DNA from 3 places in the Paenibacillus protaetiae genome. Region 1 is predicted to be linked to each of the others. Evidence: riboswitches for the same ligand, from Rfam matches in the RefSeq annotation. Region 1 holds a riboswitch; each other region holds the start of a gene.
What was found. A riboswitch is a leader RNA that binds a small molecule or an ion and turns the genes downstream of it on or off. The one in region 1 is predicted to bind cyclic di-AMP.

Region 2: it holds a riboswitch for cyclic di-AMP, as region 1 does, so the genes downstream of both, kdpF (K(+)-transporting ATPase subunit F) here and ET464_RS14215 (C40 family peptidase) in region 1, are expected to answer to the same signal.
Region 3: it holds a riboswitch for cyclic di-AMP, as region 1 does, so the genes downstream of both, ET464_RS14815 (resuscitation-promoting factor) here and ET464_RS14215 (C40 family peptidase) in region 1, are expected to answer to the same signal.

What each region holds. Positions count from the first base shown of each region.
Region 1 covers NZ_CP035492.1:3,075,032-3,080,781, reverse strand. The annotation lists gene motA (flagellar motor stator protein MotA) at 1-437, opposite strand, end outside; gene ET464_RS14225 (hypothetical protein) at 611-904, shown strand; gene ET464_RS14220 (GNAT family N-acetyltransferase) at 962-1,486, opposite strand; gene ET464_RS14215 (C40 family peptidase) at 1,681-2,148, opposite strand; cyclic di-AMP (ydaO/yuaA leader) riboswitch at 2,152-2,314, opposite strand; gene ET464_RS14210 (hypothetical protein) at 2,721-3,542, opposite strand; gene ET464_RS14205 (M1 family metallopeptidase) at 3,560-5,572, opposite strand; gene ET464_RS14200 (YwhD family protein) at 5,676-5,750, shown strand, end outside.
Region 2 covers NZ_CP035492.1:2,139,620-2,145,369, reverse strand. The annotation lists gene ET464_RS09855 (DUF445 domain-containing protein) at 1-832, shown strand, start outside; gene ET464_RS09850 (hypothetical protein) at 922-1,293, opposite strand; gene ET464_RS09845 (hypothetical protein) at 1,454-2,062, opposite strand; cyclic di-AMP (ydaO/yuaA leader) riboswitch at 2,068-2,232, opposite strand; cyclic di-AMP (ydaO/yuaA leader) riboswitch at 2,614-2,851, shown strand; cyclic di-AMP (ydaO/yuaA leader) riboswitch at 2,969-3,170, shown strand; gene kdpF (K(+)-transporting ATPase subunit F) at 3,527-3,604, shown strand; gene kdpA (potassium-transporting ATPase subunit KdpA) at 3,637-5,316, shown strand; gene kdpB (potassium-transporting ATPase subunit KdpB) at 5,333-5,750, shown strand, end outside.
Region 3 covers NZ_CP035492.1:3,200,064-3,205,813, reverse strand. The annotation lists gene rsmI (16S rRNA (cytidine(1402)-2'-O)-methyltransferase) at 1-358, shown strand, start outside; gene ET464_RS14830 (AbrB/MazE/SpoVT family DNA-binding domain-containing protein) at 471-725, opposite strand; gene ET464_RS14825 (HD domain-containing protein) at 996-2,291, shown strand; gene ET464_RS14820 (TatD family hydrolase) at 2,354-3,121, shown strand; cyclic di-AMP (ydaO/yuaA leader) riboswitch at 3,305-3,511, shown strand; gene ET464_RS14815 (resuscitation-promoting factor) at 3,735-4,865, shown strand; gene rnmV (ribonuclease M5) at 4,986-5,570, shown strand; gene rsmA (16S rRNA (adenine(1518)-N(6)/adenine(1519)-N(6))-dimethyltransferase RsmA) at 5,574-5,750, shown strand, end outside.

The sequences.
Region 1 (5,750 bases):
ATGAGCGACCCGGCTTTGTGGCGGTTTTCCGTTGCGGAAATATCTTCGAGCAGTACATCCCGGACAAAATCCTGGTCGTTGCCGTCAATAATCATCCGCATGCCGTTTTTCAGAAAAGCATCGTCAATGTCATCTAATTTGGCTTCCAGCGCCAGAAGGCCTTCGCGGCGGGTAATGGACGCCCATTCCATAAAATTTTGAATAAGCTGCTCGCGCGGCATCAGCTTTTGGTTGGAAAACGCGATTTTCAGCAGCTTCGGAAATTTGCTGATCTCTGACATCGGAAAGGCGACAAAAAGCGAAGCGGCTGTTCCTACAATAATAATGACAAAAGCAGCAGGATTGTATAAATTACCTAAACCAGCCCCCTTGAGCACCATGCCGCCTAACAGCGCTGAAACCCCCAGCACTACACCGATAATTGTTGATTTTTCCATAATACACCCCGTTTGGCACATGATTTCGACAAAACTCTACTTCTTTTATTATCGTCATCGGAGGGCCGAGAGATTAGAGCGGGAGAGGAAATGCACTAGAGAGCGTTAAAATCCGGCAAATGCGTTACAATGGTAATAGAAGCTTTGAAATTTGGAATAAAGGCGGAATGCACATGGGAGTAAGACATGCAAGAGAATACGCGGATATTTTAAAAGACTTGACCGATGCGGTCAGCGGAATAAACCGCAGCTATACGTTTTTTGAGATGGAGAAGGGCGAATGGGAGGCGCTTGCTGATGCGGAGAAAAGCGAAGTGATGGAAGCGCTCGCCGATGATGTGTTTTTTGGCTTGGGCGAAGAAACGTCGATTGCGGTAGGCGATGGAATTGTGACGTACCATCCGAAACGGCATGTCATTGAAGTGACGCAAGGCGACAATGTATCCCATGTTGTCCGGCTCATCTGACCGAGCGGAACGGGCCGGGACTGAAAAGCGGCGCGCCGGATATCCGGCGCGTTGTGGTTATTCGGGCCGGCAGTGCTGCGGCTGGAACACCATGCAGTGAAATTCCGCTTCGCCTTCCGGTGTCGGCCGGAAATAGGTATCGGTTATGAGGAAGCCGGCTTTCGTGTAAGCGCGTATTGCGCGTTCGTTCCAGGTCAGCACCTCCAGATCAACTTCGTGATCCGGCTTTCGCTTCAACGCTTCATGCGCTAGGAGCAGCGCCAGCTGTGCGCCAAGCCCTTGGCCGCAGAAGTCCGGGCGAAGCCCCATGCCTAGCCGGGTTACGCCGGCCATCGGAAAGAGCTGTCCGAAGCCGGCCAGTTCCTGTTTATCGGTAACAATCGACACATATTGTGACTCGCGAATGGCTGCGCTGCCGAATTCAAACTCATCGCGCTCCATTTGCTCCCACGCCGGCCAGCCGTACAGGTTATAGGGGGATTCATACCGCCAGCTGCAAACGTGCCGGGCGTGGGCTGCGTCCATCGGGACAACAGTCAGCTGCGGCTCGCAGGGCTGGCTTTGGGATTTGATATGCGGCATAGGGGTTTTCTCCTTGTTATCTGGTCTAACTCGTATATGAAGTTTGCGCTTCTAGGCAGCTCTATAAACGAGATAAGTAATGGCGAGCAGCCGGTTAAAGCAAAAGCCGCAATGGAGGCTTGAGGAACAAGCACCATTGCGGCTTTTTGCCGGCAAGCGGGATACTGAACCGCATTCAGGTACCCGGCTTGACCTTAGTTATTGTCAGCATATTTCGCGAATACGTCGTCACTCATGACACGGCGAGCAGTTACGTAGCGCGTTTGGTAGTAGGACTCGCTCAGCTTGCTGATCATTACACCTTTACTGCTGGAGGCGTGTGCAAACTGGCCGTTGCCTACATAGATGCCAACATGGGAAATGCTGCGGCCATTCGTGTTGAAGAACACGAGATCGCCAGGACGAAGATCGCTTTGCGCAACCTTTGTACCTGCTTCTGCTTGCGATGCAGAGGTGCGTGGAAGGTCAATGCCCATTTGGTCAAACACATAGTTGGTAAAACCGGAGCAATCGAAGCCTTTCACTGTTGTACCGCCATACAGGTACGGAGTGCCGACGACATTCGCAACAATGCCGTCCATTTTGGAGCTTGCGAACATCGTGCCGACCTGGAATGATAGCAAAAGCACGAGTCCAACTAATACTGCAGTTACCTTCTTCAATGATGAAACTCCTTCCGATGCCGACGAGGTTAGCTGTGGGGTTCGGTTTGAAGGTCCCCTATGATTCCCAAGACGCATATGACAATGGAAGCACATAGCGTCGAAATCAATTCACCCAAGGTGGTTCCCCCGTTTTCCAAAAACGGAAATTAGGCTAGTTTTAGAAAATCTTAGGGATAAATATTCGTTTATTTTCCAGCATCTCCTCCTTTTTTTGCTGATTTTTAATAATTCTCATGTAGTCTTTTGGCTGAAAAACATCGTTTTTGTCCTCATTTTGCCTCTATCGCCATCCTCAAATAGAACTTGTGCTGGCCGGTGTCGAATGTTTGTCCGTTATGCGGGAAAAGGGACAAATTGCCTATATTATCAAGGCTTACGGTTATTTCAAGCTAGCATTCTTCCGGCTGATTCTATGTTCTATGTAAATCAAAGAGGAGGTATGCGGGCGGGACAAGCCGGGTTTAAAGCAGGCACGCGAAAAAAGCCGCTCTTTCTGCCGAAAGAGCGGCTTTTATGAGAATAGGATTAAAAATTTCTCAGATTGCAAGCTTTTGAGTTTGCGAGCGGCGTTATGACGCTTCCTTCGCTTGCAGGCATTCATATTGAGAAGCAACCGTCCATACTTTGAGCAGCGTCCGGATGAAGGAATAACTTTGATGAAGAATAAGTGCGATAAGCCCTGCCCAAATGAGCGATACGCCGGTCAACAGAAGCCCGCAGACAGCGGAGATGCCCCACATCGCTATCGTTACAGCCAGGTATGGAATGAGCCGGGTTAATGCTTGGCCCAGCGCTTTGAACGGGCCGGCGCCGGATACGGCGCCGAACTGCATGGCAAGCGAAATGAGGTGAAGCGCAAAGCCCCATAAGAGCCATGCCGCTGCCCAAGGCAAAGCCTGGCTAAGCAGCTCCTGTATGGAGCTGCTGGTCCAAAGCAGCTTGAACCCCCGCGGCAGCAGCCAGAAGGCGGGCGCAATGGCAAGCGCGGCTTGAATGACATACAGGAGCACGATTTTTTTCCACGATTTCTTTATGCCCTGGAAGAAGCGGGTGCCGCTATTGTCGTCTTTCGCATAATGAATCGAGTGGAAAAGCCCGGCGTTCAGCACGGGCGTCATGAGCATCCGGGCGGCGAGCAGGCCGCCAAGCGTCCATAAATAAGGGGTAGCCAGATCGGTCTTCAGCAGCCGGAATTGCGCTTCTGACAGGAATAGCTGAACTGCCGAATGGGAGGGCGATTCCGCCGGCCAGCGCTGCAGCAGCGGGGATATGGCGGAATCCAGGTACCGGTACAGGAAAAACCCCCAAATCAGCTGATAGATGAACAGAAAAACGATGATATACATATGTTTGACAGCCAGCCGCCAGCCTTGCTTCAAGTAGGTTTTCATTTGGTCTGCCGCCTCCCTTACCAGCCTAATAGATGGATGATGCCTTCAATCACCTTGGCAGTCCCGAGATCCCATCGGGTGCGGGTTTTATCCGAGACATCGGCCAGCATAAAATTGTTGATATGCTTGTTGTCCAGCACGTTCGTATTTTGCGGATCGAGGGCAGCCCAGACGAGCGGAGCGCTTTGGACTACATCGTATTGAATATGCGATTCTTCGCCGGTCCACACCTTCGGCATGACCGTGCCGTCGGCAAACTGGAGGATCACCGGGATCTGCCCGCCGATGCCGCCGTTGTTTTTAATCAGGACGGACGACTCATACATTGTTTTGCCGTTTTGCGCTATCGGCCGTGTCGAGACGGATGCGATGGCGTAGTCGGCCATTTGGCTGCCTTGTACATAATGGCTGAAATAATTGCCCCAGTTCTGCTTGGTCACCTGTTCGACAACCCGTTCGAAATCGCCGGTAGAAGGATGCTTGAACTTAAATTTTTGAAAATAAGTGCGCATAATTTTTTGCATCGTTTTATCGCCAACCTGCTGTTCGATGCCGCGCAGCACCAGCTTGCCGCGCATGTAGACGTTCTCCGCATATTGATCGCTGCCTTTATAATCCCAGGAAGGCTGCGTAAGCGAAGCCGGAGAAGTCATATAGCTGGCTTCCAGCGGCGTATTCGGGATAACGCCGTATTCGCTCTCCATTACTTTGTCTTCGGCATAGGACGTAAAACCTTCGTCGAGCCACGCTTCTTCAAACTCGTTGGACGCGACCATGCCGTACCAATATTGATGACCGATCTCATGGACGACAGTGCGTTCCAGCTCATAGCCGGGATTTGTTTGATCCGCTGCGAGCCCAGTCACGAGCGTCGGGTACTCCATGCCCCCCGCGCCTCCGGCTCCGGCCGGCGGCACGACAACCGACAGCGTCGTATACGGATATTCCCCGTACCACTGCGCATATTTCGTCAGCGCCGACTTAGCGGCATGCATGTACCGGTCCTGGAGGCCCGCTTGCGACGGGTCCAAATAAAGCTTGATTTTGACGCCGGGAATGTTCGGAGTGGATAAGGAGTCTTCGGCATATACGAAGTCGGGCGAAGCCGACCATCCGAAATCATGAACATCGTCGGCGTAATACTGGTAATACTTCCGTCCGTTAGCTGTCTCGGAAGTTTTGGTCTGGAAGCCGGTTGCCGCTACTTTGTAATTTTCCGGAACGCCGATCCGTACGCTGTAAATGCCGAAATCGCTGTAAAACTCCGAATTGCCGTGGTACTGGTGGACGTTCCAGCCTTCGCTTGTCCGGCCCCGAGTGCCGGCTGTCTCATAAACGGCCACCTTAGGGAACCATTGACCGGCCATGACGAAATCGCCGGAGTAGCCCATCCGCGCGAAAACTTCCGGCAGCTTCACCTCAAAGCTCATTTTGAGCGTGACCGACTTGCCGGGCGCTACAGGATCGGGCAGCTTAAGCTTGGCCAACGTATGATCGTCCTTGTTGCCGTCGTCCGGCTGCACATAATGGAGGCGGGGCAGCAGGCTTTCGCCCTGCTCGGTTGTTAATGTGAGCATCTTCATATAGCCATAGCTGTTTGGTGTGGCGTGATCCTCGCGCAAAATGCCTCCGGTTTCCTTCATAAAGGTGGTGTTGTCCGATTCGAAGGCGTTCGGATACAGGTGAAAATATAGCTCGGACACCGTTTTTTTGCCCGGGTTTGTCCAAGTCACATCCTGCTCCCCGGTAAGCAGCATCGGGTCCTCCTGCAGATTGACATTGATGTGGTATTCCGTCACCCGTTTGCTCAGCGCAACCGGCTGTGGCTGAGAGATCGGCTCTGGAGCAGGGACCGCCGGGGGCTTGGCCGGTTCGGAGGCAGCAGTCTTCGCAGCGGGCGCGGCATCAGGAGAGAAAGCATACGTATACTGGGATTGCCAAGCCTGTTTGAAGCCTTGCTGGAGCGATAGGCCGAGCAGAAAGACCAAAAGCGCTATGAACACGATTCGTTTGACGTAGCGTGGAGTCATTGAACGATTCCCTCCCGTTGACAAGCATCTACAGCATGTATATGTTTGCTTTTCCAAGATTATTAGCTAAAATGGAATTATTGTATGGGGAAGGTGTGAATCCATGGAACAGCAAGGACAAGAACCGGCACAGCCGGAGAAAAAAAGATCATTGTCGCTCAACGTCGTGAGCAACAAA
Region 2 (5,750 bases), 940 kb from region 1:
TATACCCGAGGATAAAGCCGCTGTCTGGCTGCAGCAGGCGGCCGCCCATTACGCCGGGCGCATGGAGCTGCAGCCTTTGGCAGCGAAGCTGGTGCAGTCCGCAGCCGACGAAGGCTGGGATGAAAAAGCTCTTGATCATGCGCTGGGCCGGCTGAAGGCTTGGGCGTTAAAGCGCGAAACGGAAGATATGATGGGCAAGCTGGCGATGCAAAAGCTGGACGAGCTGCGCGTCGGCGGTTTCATGGGTTTTGCCCTGCAGGCTTTTATCGGTTTTATGAGCGAAGAGAAGCTGGGCTCCATGCTGCAAGGCATCCTGCTCTCCACGATACGCGATTTAAGCCGTGAAGGAAGTGCGATGCGTACGAAGCTGCTGGCATCGGTCCGCGGTGAACTGCAAAAGCTCGCCGGTAACGATGAACTGATCGTGCGTCTGCAGGAATGGCTGCGCAGCAAAGCGGAAAGCCCGGCAATGCTGCGTTTTTTGGAGGAACGGGCAGCGGATGGCAAAGCGATGCTGCTGGCCAAGCTGGACGAGCAGCGGTCCAATGGCGGGCGTATTGTTGTGCAGGGCTTGCGTTATGCCGTAGAGCTTGCGAAGGCGCATCACGAGGCAGTCGTCCGCTGGGAGCATCATATTCTTGAATTTGCCGCGCATCAGATTGAAGTTAACCACTACAGGCTTGGGCTGCTTGTCCGTGAAAACCTCGACAAGCTGGACGATCAGTCGCTGGTGAATATGCTGGAGGAAAAAATCGGCGGCGATCTGCAGTGGATCCGGGTGAACGGAGCGATTTGCGGATTTTTGGTCGGGATCGTATTGTCGTTTATTTAACGGGTTAACTGCAAAACCAAACAAGCCTCCTACACCCGTAAGGGCAAAAGGAGGCTTGTTTGGTTTTGCAGCGCGGCTGCCGGGAGGCATTAAATCAGCGCCCCGTAATCTTCTACGACTCGCACCGCCTGCTCGAAATCTTCCTCTTCTATAACGGCGGTCAGCACAATATCCCGGCCTGTCGTATCGCCCAGCGGAGAAGAAGAGCTGAGCCCGCTTGCGCTCACATCGGAAGCTTCCAGCACGGCTGCGTCGATTTGCGGGTATTGATTGCCCAGCGTAATATTCGCCAAGCCTGGAAAATCGCCGGTTAACGGATTTTCAATCCGGTCGATTCCGCCGGAATAACCGTCGATCCGGTCGATCGAGCTGTCCACCAGCTTCAGTTTTTTAAGCTCGGCATGGGCAAGTTCCGCTTGCTCGGGGCTTTTAAAAAAAGCGAGGATGTTTTTTTCCGCCACTTTGAATGTCCTCCATTCCCTCGAATCCGGCATAGTCATGCTGAATCCATTTTTCCCGCCGGATGCCAAAGTTATGTGCCGGAGCATGCAAAAATCGCTGTTTAAGAGGCATGAAGCCAATGAAACAGCGATTGATTGCCGGGCAGCAGATGCCCCGCATCTAAAACAGCGAAATATAGCATTCCGAGCGCGCTAAAAGCGTCACATCTTCCGTAAAAGGCTCGCTTCCGCTTTCAACGGCTGCAGCCGCCTGGTTCTCCGCATCCGCTTCACGTTCCGCAGCGGCTGCGGAGCTTATCTCTGCCGCCTGTCCGGTATTTTGCCCCTGCTCTAGCTGCTCTTCCGCCAAGCTGGCTGTGCTCCCGGCGCCGACCGCCCTCTCTACGCTTTCGGCGCTATCTGCAGCAGCTGTCTGCAGCCGGTGGCTGCTGATCTGATCTACTGCAGTAACAAACATATGCCGGAGGCGGCTGTCGAGCGTGTTGTCTTCACGGTTATAATCGTTCCCCGTGTTAATATAGTGGACGAGGCAGCTGCTCCAATGCACCCAATCGGATGGCTTTTCTTTCTTTTCGATAAACGTTTCGCTCCATCCGTAACCCAAAGCGGCAGTGATCCGCATACAGACGCGGTATCCGGGCGCATCAATACTGATGGCCGGGATGACGAACAGTTCGATCCGCTTGATTTGGATTTCGGACGCGTGAGGGACTTCGATCGCCAAATGATTGGCGAGGCGGTCTGTTAACATTTCCGCAGATTGAAACATAGAGCATTCTCTCCTTCGTTCGCTTACGAGGTTAGCTGTCGGATTCGGGCTAGAGAGAAGCCCTACGATGGCGCGCGGCCAACGATTCACCCCGGATGGCATACTTCATTTCCGCATGCCGATTGGGTCCCCCGCTTTTTTGTCTCCAAAAAATTCAGCGCAAAAATGTACCGTAACTGGGTATGAGGTTTATAGTAAACCTGAAAACCCGCTTTGTAAATATTTCGCTGGCCGATGCGGCATATCCTTTACACGATTTTGTCCTTTTTCCCTGAATGGCCGCAGCATTTTCCTTTATCTTTTATAAATACTCGTTTTTGCCCGCAGCTATGACTGTTATAGGGGAAAATGGGCTGCGGCAACGAAAAGAATCTATGTGCAATTTTCGGGAAATGAAGTATCCGCGAGATATTTTGAGCATTTTAAAGATTTTTAAAAAAGAAAGCGGTTTACATATACTCAAACCTCACCAATTTCTGCCTAAATCGCCTCTCTATTCTCTTTACAGCAGCTTGTGCCGGGAGTAAGATTCAGTTCATGCAAGTTCAAATGATTTCCAATCGCTGAGTTTCCGTCGCAAACGGAAAACGGGGGAACCATCCGCATGACGGGGCAAGCCGCAATTTGCCCTGCTGCGGTCCGCTGTGCAGGCAATCCGATGTGAGAGTCGGTTTGGCGCGCGGCAAGGGGTGAATCTTCAAGCAGGCACCATGGAGCATGCTTGAAGTAGGGCGACTCTCACCGCCCGAATCCGACAGCTAACCTCGTAAGCGTTGTTCGAGAGAGGGATGATGAGCTGTGGCTTATTTTGGCCGCAGAGGTCACTGTGCCTCTGCGGCTTTTTTGCGCCGGCATGGCGCTATGCTATTGTGCATGACGGTTTAAAACCATATGGGTGCTATTCGCAGTACCCAGTCGCTGAATTTTGCCGGAATGGCAAAAGCGGGGGAACCAAACGGGCGGGAACAGGCTGCCGGCTGGCTATTCAAGAGCCGGCGCAGCCAATCCGCCCATGGGGTGAGTCGCGCGGCTTCAATGAAGCAGCGCGTAGGGCGACTTCCGCGCCCGAATCCGACAGCTAACCTCGTAAGCGTGTCCGGGAGAGACACTCGATATCGTGCTGCTGCTTGATATAGCGGCGCAGCCAAGCTTTTGCCGCATAGGCGAAGCTTCGCTTGCGCTGCCGTAAAGCCGAAGCCGAGGGAGCTGCTTCTCTGCTCCTAAGGCTTCTTTTTTGTTGCCTTTTTTCAGGAAAATGGGGCTTATAAGCACATTTTATTGGAACGGATTTACCATTCAGCGCAATGGACCGCGGTTTATTGTGCCATTACGCAGGTTTATTTGGAGGTTGAACATGACGGACTTATGTATGGTTTTGACGCTGGCCTTATGCTTTGGGCTGTACGTTTTGTTTGCAGTCTGGTGCGGCAAGACGATAGACGATCAGGAAAGCGGGGATGAAACGTGATTCTGGCAGCGGTTGTTACGGTATTTGTATTTTTGTATTTGGTGTACGCGCTGCTCCATCCGGATAAATTCTGATCGGGCGCAGTTATTCCTTAGGGGGTTATGGAATGGAAATTTTGCAGATGGCGGTTGTTGTGGCGGTTGTGATCCTGCTCGTTAAACCGCTTGGCACCTATGTGTACCATGTGTTCTCGAACGAGCCGAACTGGACGGACCGGATATTCGGACCTGTAGAGAGGCTGCTCTATAAATGGATCGGGCTGAAAAAAAGGAACGGCATGACCTGGAAAACCTACACGCTTAGTTTCCTGCTCACGAACGTGGTGCTTGTCGCGGTCAGCTATATCATCCTGCGGGTGCAGACCGGGCTTCCGTTTAATCCGAACGGAATCGGCAATATGGAGCAGTCGCTGGCGTTTAATACGGTCATCAGCTTTATTACGAATACGAACCTGCAGCATTACAGCGGCGAAACGGGGCTTACCTATTTCTCGCAGATGGCGGTCATCATGATGATGATGTTTACGTCCGCCGCAACCGGCTTTTCGGTAGCGATCGCTTTCGTGCGCGGCCTTACGAGCAAAGGACAAACGATCGGCAACTTTTTCGAGGATTTTGTCAAAGCGCACACCCGCATTTTCCTGCCGTTTGCGTTCGTCATTACGCTTGTGCTTGTGGCGCTGCAAGTGCCGCAGACGCTTGACCCGACGTTATCGGTGACGACGCTGGAAGGCGCCGTGCAGCATATCGCGATCGGTCCGGTCGCTTCGCTGGAATCGATCAAGCATCTAGGCACAAACGGCGGCGGTTTTATGGGAGCGAACTCCGCCCATCCGTTCGAGAACCCGAATCCGCTGACGAATGTCATCGAGATTGTGTCGATGTGGGCGCTGCCGGCTGCTCTTCCTTATACGTTTGGCTTGTTCGCCAAAAACAAAAAGCAGGGCTGGGTCATTTTCTCGGCGATGATGTGCTTGTTCTTAGTGTTCTTGGCAACTGCCTATGCTTCGGAAAAAGCCGGAACACCGCTTATTCATTCGCTTGGCGCAGATGCCTCCCAAGGTAGCATGGAAGGCAAGGAGACGCGGTTCGGCATTGCGCAGTCCGCTTTGTTTACGGCTGTGACGACGGCGGCGACGACCGGATCGGTCGATAATATGCACGATACGCTGACGCCGCTTGGCGGCATGGTGCCGATGGCCGAAATGATGCTGAACGTCGTGTTTGGCGGCAAAGGGGTTGGCCTGGTCAACATGCTGATGTACGCCATACTGGCCGTATTTATTTGCGGCCTCATGGTCGGGCGCACGCCGGAATTTCTCGGGCGCAAAATCGAGCCAAAGGAAATGAAGCTGATCGCCGTCGCGATACTAGCGCATCCGTTTATTATTCTGGTGCCGACGGCGCTAGCCATGGCGATAGACGCCGGCAGTTCGGCGATTACGAACCCGGGCTTCCACGGCATTAGCCAGGTGCTGTACGAATATACGTCGTCGGCCGCCAACAACGGCTCGGGTTTCGAAGGGTTGGCTGACAATACGGCCTTCTGGAACGTCAGCACCGGCCTTGTCATGCTGTTCGGCAGATACATTTCCATGATTGCGATGCTCGCCGTCGCAGGTTCGCTTGTGCGCAAGCAGCCGGTACCGGAAACGCTTGGGACATTCCGGACCAATAACGCGCTGTTTACCGGACTGCTGGCCGGCACGGTTATCCTGATTGGGGCTTTGACCTTTTTGCCGGCGATTGCGCTTGGGCCTGTTGCCGAACATTTGACAATGCGATAACGGATGGTGATAGAAGATGAACGATTCACGAAAAAAGAAGCTGCTTACGCCCGAACTGGTCGGAGCAGCCTTAAAGGATAGCTTGATTAAGCTGAACCCGGTTGCGATGATGAAAAATCCCGTCATGTTTGTCGTAGAGATCGGCACCGTACTGGTGCTGCTGATGGTTTTGTTCCCGGCCGCGTTTGACGCGCCGGGAAGCAGGGGATTTAATGCAGCGGTATTTTTCATCCTGCTCTTCACCGTGCTGTTCGCGAACTTCGCGGAAGCGCTGGCCGAAGGCAGGGGCAAAGCGCAGGCGGATACGCTGAAACGGACGAAAACCGAAATGAAGGCAAATAAAGTGACGGAGACGGGCATCAAGACAGTCCTGTCCACCGAGCTGAGGAAAGGCGATTTGATTGTCGTAGAGCAAGGCGAGATGATCCCCGGCG
Region 3 (5,750 bases), 130 kb from region 1:
GCATCGGCTGCGCAAAACATTGGAAGCGATGTTCGAAGTGTGGGGCGACCGCCGGATGGCCATGGTGCGGGAATTAACGAAACGCCATGAGGAAGCGGCAAGGGGAACAATATCCGAGTGCCTCGAATGGATTAACGAACATCCGCCATTAGGCGAGTATTGTCTCATTGTAGAAGGGAATTTAAACGGCGGGCTGGACGAAGCAGCTTCGGACATGCCAGTATGGTGGTCATTGCTTGATTTGGAGCAGCATGTACGTTATTATGAAGCCACCTGCGATAGGAAAGAAGCTATAAAAAAAGTAGCGGCAGACCGCGGCTTATCAAAAAGAGATGTCTATAACGAGGTCAATCGGTAGCAAATAAAAAAAAGGGCCTTCCTGGGCCGGGTTTAGCGCAGGAAGGCAAATAAGGAGTATTAAAAAGGTTAGAATTAATAAGTATTAGGTGATTCTATTATAACCTATTTTTTTATTTTGCAACAGGCGTAGGCATTTCAGAAAGACAAATATGGCAAACAATTTTGCCTTTGAAGTAGGATACGTTCTCCGCGTTGCCGCAGAAGATACATGCTGGCTCATATTTTTTCAGCATAATGCGTTCGCCGTCTACATAAATTTCAAGCGCGTCTTTTTCGCCAATGCCCAGCGTACGGCGCAATTCGATTGGAATAACGACACGGCCAAGCTCATCGACTTTACGAACAATACCAGTAGATTTCATCATTACAGTAGTTCCCCTCTCAAAAAAAAGTATTTCGTCACTATTCGACATAGTTTTTCTTTTTATAGTAAGTATAATACCAACCATTACCATATAAGTCAATCGAAGATATCGTCTATTACTGGAGATATACATCATTTTTAACTATATAGTAGGGATCTTTTAAACTTACTATAGAATACATCAGCTTCGACAATTTGGAAACAAAATAGCGACAATTTTCGACAAGAAATAAATGGTTGTGTCGAAAATTTGAACAAAGGGGGAATGAAGTTGCATAAAAAACTAAACGAGGAAAAAGTATTTAAAGATCCGGTGCACAACTATGTTTATGTACAAGATGAGATAATTTGGAATTTGGTGAACACCAAAGAATTTCAACGGCTGAGACGGATCCGCCAGCTCGGCACCTCCTATTTGACGTTCCATGGCGCGGAGCACAGCCGATTCTCCCATTCTCTTGGCGTATATGAAATGACCCGCAAAATTATTTCCCAGTTCGAACGGCACGGTTATTCCGACTGGCCCCAAGAGGAAAAGCTGGTTTCGCTTTGCGCTGCGCTGCTGCATGATATCGGACACGGACCATTTTCCCATTCGCTGGAGCAGGTATTTGAAACCCATCATGAGCAGTGGACCTGCAACATTATATTGGGGGATACGGAAGTAAACCGGGTGCTGCGAGAGGCAGGAGATGATTTTCCCGATCAAGTGGCGCAAGTCATTCGAAGGAAATACCCGAAGCCGATCGTCGTCAGCCTCGTTTCCAGCCAGATGGATGCGGACCGGATGGACTACTTGCTGCGCGACGCTTATTATACCGGCGTACATTACGGCACGTTTGACCTGGAGCGGATACTGCGCGTATTGCGGCCCTACAAAGGGAGAATTGTAGTAAAAGAAAGCGGCATGCATGCCGTTGAGCATTATTTAATGTCGCGGTACCAAATGTACTGGCAAATTTATTTCCATCCGGTGACCCGCAGCTCGGAAATTATTTTGCGGCAAATCTTCCGCCGGGCGAAACAATTATATGAAGAAAACTATTCGTTTGCCTATATGCCGGCACCGCTTAAAAGCCTTCTCGACGGCACGATCAACGTGCCTCATTATTTGAAGCTGGACGAATCGCTGGTGCAGACCGCGTTCAGCGAATGGTCGGAGGAGCGGGACGGGCTGCTGGCCGACCTGTGCAGCCGGTTTTTGAATCGCAAATTGTACAAATATATTACGATTGATAACCCAAGCGAAACGCTGCTGAATGAAATTGAACAGCAATGGGTTAAAATCGGCCTTTCGCCGGAGTATCATATGGAAATTGATTTTCCATATGACCAGCCTTATGATGTTTACCGGCCAGATGCGAAAAAAGGCGAAAAGGAAGAAAAAACACCGATTTTGCTGCTGGATAACGAAGATAGAATAAGCGAAATTTCGCAAAAATCGGACATTGTCCGCTCGATCACAGGGCTGCACCAAGGCGAGTATCGCCTGTATTATCCGGAAGAACCGCTGCTGGCGGCCAAATCATCGCTTACGGGGTCTATTCGCCAGTTATTTAAGCTATAAGCTTTACGACTATTAAGGAAAACTAACCATATATAGGAAGAAAAACAGGAGGGTCGGCTAACATGTTATTCGACACACATGCGCATTTGGATTCGCCCAATTTCGACGGAGATCGCGATGAGGTCATTGCCCGCGCGCGTGAAGCGGGAGTAGGGCTGATCGTTAATATCGGCTTTAACCGGGAGACGATCCCGACGACTATCGCATTAGCGGAACAGCATGATTTTATTTATGCGGCGGTAGGGTGGCATCCGGTTGATTCCATTGATATGAAACCCGGCGACCTGGAGTGGATCGAGCAGCTGGCGAGCCATCCGAAAGTGGTTGCAATCGGGGAAATCGGGCTTGATTACCACTGGGACACTTCGCCTAAAGAAGTTCAGCATCATGTGTTCCGCGAACAAATCCGCTTAGCCAAAAAAGTAGGCAAACCCATCATCATTCATAACCGGGATGCCCATGAGGATATCGTCAAAATTTTGAAGGAAGAGAACGCCTCCGAAGTCGGCGGCATTATGCACTGCTTTTCCGGAAGCTGGGAAACGGCCAAATTATGCTTGGACATGAATTTCTATATTTCGTTTGGCGGACCGGTCACTTTTAAAAATGCGAGGGTGCCAAAAGAGGTGCTTGCGAAGGTGCCGCTTGACCGTTTATTGATCGAAACCGACTGCCCATATTTGGCGCCTCATCCTTATCGAGGGAAGCGGAATGAGTCCGCTTACGTGGCTCTGGTCGCAGAGGCTGCGGCGGAAATTACGGGCAAATCCGTCGGGGAAATCAGCCGAATTACAGCTGAAAATGGAAGAAAATGTTTTGGTCTATTATGAGAATCGTTAAAAAATAGAGATATCGTGTGAAATAGAGCGAAAAAACTGTTTTTTGTGAGATCAATCGCTCATATTTTCCTGAAATATTCAAATAAATCGCTTATAGCGACTTTTATCTAATCTTTACAATGAGCACTGGATGAAGGTATGATTCATTTCAGAGCTTTATAAGATTGTATCGGATTTCCAGTAACGCTTAATCTCCGGATGGAGAGCGGGGGAACCAGGCGAATAAGCGACGGGCATGTATGGCAGCCTGCTGCTTAAGAGCATTTGAATTCTTCTTGGGGTGAATTTCGCCAAGGTCGCCATGAGCGGCCGGCAGTGAATCGGGCAGCTCTCTCGCCCAAACCCGACAGCTAACCTCGTAAGCGTATATAGAGAGCGATCAACTCGTGTTACTTTTTCCTATGCAGCCCTTTATGGGAAGCCACGAAACAGATCCTCTGTCGAAGGCTTCTTTTTATTTTTTGTTTTTTACATAAAGGCGTCCGGCAAGAGGCAAGTAACAACGATTTACTGGATTCGCGTGCCAATGCACGCCAATATTTTATAGTCGCGCTAAGAATCATGCGTAACACTAGCGGCGGGGCTATGAAGGAGGACCGAAGAAATGGGCGCAGAAGTAAAGGACACCCATGGGCAACGATCATCCAGCATGTCTTTCGCATGGCGATGGAAGCATGACCACCTTCGTTTAATTTTATTGAGTGCAATAATCTCAATCGCTATGACTTTCATGTTTTTGATGTTGTTGTACGGAACAAGTGATAAGAACGTATCTCTGGTTGTGAACGGCAAAGAAACCCTTGTGGAGACGAAGCAGGGGGTACTGCAGAAGCTGCTGGATGAACAAGCTATCACGGTTGGTCCGCATGATGAAGTTTCCGCTCCGCTTGATGCGAAGCTGAGGGACGGAGACCGTATTGTCATTAATCATGCGGTGAAAGTAACGGTAAAGGCTGACGGCAAATTATCAACGGTGTACACAACGGACAAAACAGTTGCGGGTGCGATTGATGATTTAAATATTAACGTCCGGGATGCGGACAAAGTGACACCGGCTCTGGAAGCCCAGTTGACGGGAGATACCCAAATTACGATCGTCCGGGTGGATACTCATATCACCAAGACGGAGAAGTCGCTGCCGTTCAACATTGTGAAGCAAGAAGATCCCACCCTGGAAAAAGGGAAGGAGAAGCTTGTTCGCACCGGCCAGCAAGGCATTATTGTGGAGCAGGTAGAGAAGCAATACGAAGACGGGCAGCTTGTGTCGAAGAAAATAATCGACCAGGTTGTTCAAAAAAATGCCGTAAATCAGCTTGTCGCTATCGGCACCAAAAAAGCGGCGCCTAAAGTGACGACACTTGCAGCAGCTTCGGTTACAAAAGGCGGCCTTACGTTTAATCCGAAAAAGGTGCTGAAAAATGTAACGTTAACGGCCTATACCGCTGACGCGGCTTCGACCGGCAAAGAAGAAGGCCACCCTTCGTTTGGCATTACCGCCTCGGGCACCAAGGTGACGGAAGGGCGCACCATTGCGGTCGATCCGGATGTTATACCGCTTGGCTGGTGGGTTTATATCGAGGGCATCGGTTTCCGCCGGGCGGAAGATACCGGCAGCGCCGTAAACGGCAACAAAATTGACGTTTATTTCAACAGCTCTTCCTACGCAAAAAAATTCGGCAGGAAAAAAGGCTACACGGTCTACGTCCTTGGCCCGAATAAACCGCCTGCTAGTTAATGAGACGGCTGGCGTACTCTTTTTGTTGCAATCATCATGTAATTATAATTTAATTAAGCCATGCTAAGAAGAGGTTATGCCTCTTCTTTTTGTATTGCCCGAACGGAAAGGATGGATCGTTTGATTAAAGAAATTATTGTCGTGGAGGGCAAGGACGATACAGCTGCCATTAAGCGGGCGGTTGATGCCGATACGATTGAAACAAACGGCTCTGCGGTCGGCCCGGACGTATTGCGCCGGATCAAGCTGGCACAGGAGCGCAGAGGCGTTATTATATTTACCGACCCGGACCATGCCGGGGAGCGCATCCGAAAAATCGTTGCGCAGCATGTTCAAGGATGCAAACATGCCTTTTTGCCGCAGGAGAAAGCGGAATACAAAGGCGACATCGGCATCGAGAACGCGTCGCCGGAGTCCATTCGCGAAGCGCTTGCCAACGTGCGCACAGAAGCAGCCGGGGCAATCGAAGGCGAGATCACATGGGACGATTTGATTGATGCCGGCCTGATTGTCCATCCCGATGCGGCTGAACGGAGGCTGAAGATGGGCAAGCTGTTAGGAATCGGTTATGCGAACGGCAAAACGTTTTATAAACGGTGCATCAGCTTTCATATTACGAAAGAAGAATTTCTGAAAGCATATCAAGCTATGGAAGTGGAACCTGCAGGCGGTCCTGCCGGCGGAGCTGCAAGGAAAGGGGATTAAAAGATGAGTAACGCTCGAGGAGGCATGGGAGCGGCCGATGTCGGCACGCCCAGGCGGACGAAAGAAATTATCGCGAAATACGGGTTCTCGTTCAAGAAAAGTTTAGGACAGAACTTCCTGATCGATCAAAATATTTTAAATAAAATTGTAGAAGCGGCGGAGCTGGACAAAACGAAAGGC